Linked DNA regions of Pontibacter liquoris. The protein of the gene in region 1 interacts with the protein of each later gene in a pairwise test. Links are inferred from orthologs where the notes say so. Each region holds a gene or a part of one and is shown on either strand. Other genes may lie near its edges.

Region 1 (3,156 bases):
GCTTTGGCCTGCTCGCGGAACTGTGCTCTGAGAAAGGTGTTGTGCCCTCCCGGGAACATTACCGGAATATGCGCCTCCATTCCTACTTTGATATACCGCTCCAGGAATGCCGGGGTGGCAAACAGGGTGCCCATGTGCGAGTCGAGGTGCGTGGGTTGAAAGCCCATGCTGCGGGCCCGGTCCAGTTGTGCCCGGATCTCCTGCTCCACTTCATCGGCAGACGCATGTTGCACCACCTGGCTCACCTCCGGCCATAGGGCGCCTTCCGGATCTACCAGGCCGGGAGCGGCGGGCTTGCCCACCAGCGGCCCCAGCGGTAATCGCGCCACTCGGAGGTGAGCGTCAGGTGCAGCCCGGCATCTACGGTTGGGTGCTGCTGCAGGTAATGCACAAAGCCCGGCACCCAGGGGCAGGTCATCATCACACTCACCGAGCTTGCCACGCCCTCTTCCAATGCCCGGATCGCGCCCAGGTTCGAATCATACGACATGCCGGCATCGTCGATGTGCAGGATCACGACGCGGTCGCCTTTCTTCCAGCCCAGCTTTTCGGCGTACGTCTGTTCCTGCGGCACAGCGGTGCGGGTGTTTGTCTTTTTCTTCTGTGCGCTGGCTTCCGGACCGGCAAGCATACAGCCCGCAAACAGGAGTATAAAGAGCAAAGGCAGTGATCTGAGCATAATGCAGTAAGTTAAAGGGGGACAACCGTTTATACTTCAGAAATATAAACAATTTCAGGACACAACAGGAATATTTTCAGTTACGGACATTCTAGAAAGAGGTTGGTGCCCGGCTAAGGTGGCTTCAGGCGAAACCGCCTGCCTGCAAAACAGCCGCTATACTTTTGTAAAAATTATCGGACAGTCTGAATTTTGCTGAAAACTTTCGAAATTGCATCCGCATGCCTGGCGCTTGCCTGTACCTGCAAAAAGAGCTGACCAAGCCTTCAGCAGCAACCACTTGCCCAAATAGCGAAGTATAGACTGCTTGTCAACGGTGTAGAACTTTTACAGGCGCCTAGTCGGTTAGCTAAACAGCCGGATTAAAATGAAGCGTTGAAAACAATAGTTTAACAATCAGCCATTAAACAATTAAACACATACCCTAAATGAAAGTAGCAGTAGTAGGCGCCACCGGATTGGTAGGCGGCGAAATTTTGAAAGTACTGGCGGAGCGCGACTTCCCGGTAACAGAGTTGATGTTGGTTGCTTCTGAGAGATCTGTTGGTAAACAGATGGCGTTTAAGGGTAAACAGATAAAGGTTATCGGGATGCAGGACGCGATTGCGGCTGCCCCGCAAATTGCCATTTTCTCGGCCGGCGGCAGCACCTCTACGGAGTGGGCTCCGAAGTTTGCCGAAGTAGGCACGGTGGTAGTGGACAACTCCTCGGCCTGGCGCATGGACCCGACCAAAAAGCTGGTGGTGCCCGAAATAAACGCCAAAGAACTGACCAAAGCCGATAAGATCATTGCCAACCCGAACTGCTCTACCATCCAGATGGTGGTGGCCCTGAACAGGCTGCACCAGGAGCTGAAGATAAAGCGTATTGTGGTGAGCACCTACCAGTCGGTAACGGGCACGGGCAAAGCGGCCGTAGACCAGCTGATGAACGAGCGTGCAGGCCGCCCCGGCGACATGGCGTATCCGTACCAGATCGATTTGAACGTGCTGCCGCACATCGACGTGTTCCAGGAGAACGGCTACACTAAAGAGGAGATGAAGATGATCCTGGAAACCAAAAAGATCATGGGCGACGACTCAATCAAGGTAACGGCTACAGCAGTGCGCATTCCGGTAATGGGCGGCCACTCCGAGTCAGTAAACGTGGAGTTTGAAAAAGACTTTACGCTGGACGAAGTATACCGCATCCTTGAGGAAACAGAAGGCGTGAAAGTAGTGGACGACGTGCTGAAGCTGATGTACCCGATGCCCAAAGATGCCCACGGCAAAGACGAGGTATTTGTTGGCCGCGTACGCTTGGACGAAACCCAGCCCCGCACCGTGAACATGTGGATTGTGGCCGATAATCTGCGCAAAGGCGCTGCGACCAACGCCGTACAGATTGCCGAGTACCTTGCAAAGAACGGATTGGTGTAGGTTTTCGAGACACAAGTATCAAGACGTAAGACACAAGACTTTTTTCGATACTATTGCTTTTCCGGACTTCCTAGTACGGAGGCTGACTGACGGGGACTTCTTAGTCCCCGTTTTTTTATTGGTGGAGAGCAGCAAATCCTCTTCGTTATACTTACCTGTCATGGTATACTAGTGCGTGATTATCTTGGCTTCAAATACTAACTAATCAGAATATATTACTATCTTGATGTAGTATAAAGCTGGTATAGCTGTTCTCAACTGGCTTTACCACTTACACACATAATGCAGATAACCGTCATAGTGACTGTTATACTATAGTTAGATACAAATCATAATCTATGAAGCTCATTCCAGTCATAGGGTTAGTGCTCCTTCTTGCGTTTCAGAGCTGCAGCACGACAACAGATGAAACAGAAATTTCAGCCGAAAAGTCTGTGCTCGTTAAGATGGACGAGAGCATGCATGGTTTTGATTTAGTAAACAGCCTTTCTAACTCCTCTCTTATTGGCTCTAAAACCAATAAGGTGCTTTCTACAGACACTATCAGCGACAACTTATATCTTACCCAATACATAAGCGGAAACAGGTTTTTAGGTACAGTTATCTGGACGATAGAGAATGGGGACTTCAACCCATTATGGCAGGAAAAGGATAGCAGCGACTTTCCGCCCCACACGTTCTCATTCGTGGACTTTAACAATGATGGCAGGAAAGACCTAACTGTATTATTCGGACAGGAAGATGTCTATGGCACTGATGTCTATTTAAACCAGTCTGCCAAAACATATAGCAAAGATAACTTCAAGCTTGCTTACCAAAATTGGAATGACTACTTGGTAATAGTGGACATAGATGGCGACGGAGTGCCCGAATTACTGGATTCTGGTTATGAAGGAACTGAGCATGTTGAAGGCCCAGAGTTCTTTCTAACCGATGAAGTACGAGAGAGAATACATCAAAAATATGATGAAATAGCTCATGTCAAAGGAGCCAACAACTTCCATTTCAACATGCCAAACCACTTTAAGGTTTTTAACTCCTTCCTATTAGACAGCATAA
Region 2 (3,167 bases), 260 kb from region 1 along the record:
CACTCCAGCTTTATAAGCAGCAGCAAACTGAAGCCGCTGTCACTGAGTTTGAGAAGGTAATAGCACTAAATCCGAGACACAAAGACGGCATGTACATTTTGGCGGTAATCAACTTTGACCTTGGCAACAAAGAGAAAGCAGTTGACCTTCTGCAAGCTTGCGTTAGACTGCGTGACAGAGACGCAGCTAATCTGTTAAAGGAGCAGTTACAACAGAAGATTGCCTTAGCTGATACAATGCACTTTGAAGATGTGGATTTAGAGCCCAAAGTAGTGGCAAACGCTGTTTCTGAAGATATATTAGACGGCAAAGGTTTGAATAAGAAAATTGAAAAGGCCATACTCCGTGAGCTTAAGAAGTCAAAGGTGCTACGAAAGCAGTTTGAGGCGGGGACCATGCTCCCCCTGTCCTTATACTTCGGCAAGGACGGAAAGCTTAATGCAGAAATATTAGGGCCTAAAAGAAGTGCAGCCTCTCAACAAGAGATAACAGAAGTGTTCAATAGGGCTGTCCAGATTATTCCTGGCAGACATGAAGGGAAAGAAGTTGTTGTTTGGGGCTTGACGCTACCTGTTACCATGTAAAATAACTTCATTCAACACGGCACAGGCTCCATACTTCGGCTGCGCCTCACTCACCTCATGTACCAGCACGTTGTGCGTCATTTTTAAAGCTCTTATAATGAAATTTTTATCTCTTGAGCCATTTGTTCCATCAGGAAGCAATTATGAAAGCTCTAAACAACTTTTCCAGGAATTAGGATTTAAAATAAATTGGGATGCTGGAGATTACACAGGTTTTGAAAGAGACGGCTGCAAATTCATATTGCAGAACTACAACAACAGAGAGTTTGCAGAAAATTTTATGGTAAGTATAAGAATAGATGATGCAGAGGAATTTTATAAGGAAGTAAAAGAAAAACGATTGGAAGAAAAGTTTGCGGTTCGGGTTGCAAAACCTACTGTACAACCCTATGGTAAAGAAGTAAATATCATTGATATTGCCGGAGTATGCTGGCATTTTGTTGAATAAAACGTCGCATACATCCGCTTTAAAAAATAAGGGCTGAAGAGTATCTGCTGAACAAATCAACTTTATTGAACAGCAGGAAGGAAGTAAAGCTTAAATTTGTTAAATACCCTTAGTCCTTAAAGCTGTAAATCGTTACTCATACTTAACACAAAGCAGCTCGCAAGCCCCTGCAAGTATAAAACCCAAACCGCCTGCCACAAAATCTGTAGCAGGCGGTTTGGGTATAAGTATAAATCAGAAGTATACGCCTAGCGCTTTTTGGCTAGCGACGGGAACTTCATCTTGTAGTCGGCATCTACTTCGCCTTTGGTGATTTTAGCCAGCTTGTTTTTGATCAGGCGCTTCTTCAGGCCGTTCAGGTGGTCGGTAAACAGGATGCCTTCCACGTGGTCGTACTCGTGCTGGATCACGCGGGCGTTCATGCCATCGTAGGTGTCTTCGTGTTCGTTCCATTCCTCGTCAAAGTAGCGGATCACGATGCGCTCGGGGCGGTACACCACCTCCCGCACGCCGGGGATGCTCAGGCAGCCTTCCTCAAAGCCCCATTCCTCGCCATCCTCTTCAATGATCTCGGGGTTGATAAATGCCTTTTTCACGCCTTTGCCCTGGTCTTTGTCATCCATCATCGGCTCAGAGTCGATCACGAACAGGCGGATGCTCTTGCTGATCTGCGGGGCAGCCAGCCCTACGCCGTGGGCGTGGTACATGGTGGTATACATGTCTTCTACCAGTTCCTTCAGGTTCGGGAAATCCCGGGCGATATCTGCTGCTGGTTCCTTTAAAACAGGATCGCCGTAAGCGGTAATCGGATAAATCATATAGCTCTGCTTTCTAAATACGATTGTAAAATAAGGGCGGCACTCACCCTGTCTACGGTGCTTTTGTCCTGGCGGGCCTTCTTTTTCAAGCCGCCTGCCAGCATAGCCTGTTGCGCCATTTTAGAGGTAAACCGCTCGTCCACGGTATGCACCGGCATTCCCGGAAATTCCTTCTGCAGCTTGCGCACAAAGCCAATTACGTGCGGCGTAGAATCGGTTGCCTCGTTGGCCAGGTTGCGGGGCATGCCCACTACAAAAGCATCTACGGGCTCGCGCTGCACATACGCCTTTAAAAAGGTTAACACATCTTTGGCATGAACGGTTTCTAGCGGGTTGGCAATTAACTGCAGGGTGTCGGTAGCAGCCAGGCCCACGCGTTTGTTTCCATAATCTATTGCCAGTATTCTGCCCATGTTGCCCGAAGCGTTTAAACTGCAAAGATAGGTATTTAATTGCGGATTGCTTGTTTATGGGTTAGGGGATGTTGTGAAAAGCGCTGAAGACGTATTTTGCTTTAACCTACTTCCGGTAACGGCAGCAACGCAGCGGCACCTGTACTTACTTCCTGGTAGCCTATACACCCACGCTGGCAGCAGAACTGCCAGGATCCTGTTTACAAAGCTGCGCTGTGCCTTATAGCTTAAACTGCAAGGTAACATAGTAATTGCGGGCATCCGAGGGTATGATGCCGGGGCCAGGGTAGCCAGTGGCGCGGCGCGTGAAGTAGCGGTTGTCAGTCAGGTTGCTGATACCTGTCTCCAAAGTAAAGCGCTTGTAGGTGTAGCTGCCCGAGAGGTCCATCACCCAGTAAGCGGGTATCTCACCTACCACTGCCGAAGGGTCGAAGGTGGCGGCATTGTCTTCACTGTTCTGGGCATCGGTGTACTGCCGGGCCGTGTACGAATACTGGTAGGCCAGCTTCAGGTTGTGGCGTTTAAAAGAGAGGCCCAGCTTGGCAATTACCGGCGGTGCCAGCTCTACCTGGTTGCCGTCGATGGCTTTGTCGGGGCTGCTATACTTTGTATTTACGAGTGTGATGTTGGAGAAAGCCGAGAGGCTGGTCGGGTGCTCCTGGCCATAGTATAGCTTCAGCAGGTCGGCCTCCACAAAGGTTTCCAGCCCAATATTGCGCGAGTCGCCTACGTTGGTGCGGATCCGGTTGGTGGTGCCCGGTATGTTTTTAAAGTTGATGCGGTCCTGGTAGGCCAGGTAAAAAAGGCTGGCGTCATACGTCACCGTGCCGCTGAAATTCCCACGGAAGCCCAGGTCGGCGCTGTAGCCGCTTTCATCCTGCAGGTTCTGGTCCACAAACTGGTT

Evidence for each region.
Region 2: the proteins of LWL52_RS13935 (region 1) and def interact in binary tests that used the Escherichia coli proteins (3 or more experiments, as listed by UniProt). The link is inferred for Pontibacter liquoris from one-to-one orthologs.

The regions. Positions count from the first base shown.
Region 1 is NZ_JALEBG010000002.1:139,852-143,007, forward strand. What follows is about bases 276-3,102. They hold LWL52_RS13935 (aspartate-semialdehyde dehydrogenase), read left to right. Parts: upstream 276-1,107; coding sequence 1,108-2,097; downstream 2,098-3,102. Other genes in these bases: LWL52_RS13930 (ChbG/HpnK family deacetylase), read right to left, coding at 276-329; LWL52_RS20680 (ChbG/HpnK family deacetylase), read right to left, coding at 276-679; LWL52_RS13940 (FG-GAP repeat domain-containing protein), read left to right, coding at 2,436-3,102. In the rest of the region: more of LWL52_RS13930, read right to left, coding at 1-275; more of LWL52_RS20680, read right to left, coding at 272-275; more of LWL52_RS13940, read left to right, coding at 3,103-3,156.
Region 2 is NZ_JALEBG010000002.1:399,767-402,933, reverse strand. Bases 66-2,903 are described here. They hold def (peptide deformylase), read right to left. Parts: upstream 1,851-2,903; coding sequence 1,281-1,850; downstream 66-1,280. Other genes in these bases: LWL52_RS15035 (TonB-dependent receptor domain-containing protein), read right to left, coding at 2,484-2,903; ruvX (Holliday junction resolvase RuvX), read right to left, coding at 1,847-2,263; LWL52_RS15050 (VOC family protein), read left to right, coding at 682-1,032; LWL52_RS15055 (tetratricopeptide repeat protein), read left to right, coding at 66-584. In the rest of the region: more of LWL52_RS15055, read left to right, coding at 1-65; more of LWL52_RS15035, read right to left, coding at 2,904-3,167. UniProt on the Escherichia coli protein: Removes the formyl group from the N-terminal Met of newly synthesized proteins. Requires at least a dipeptide for an efficient rate of reaction. N-terminal L-methionine is a prerequisite for activity but the enzyme has broad specificity at other positions.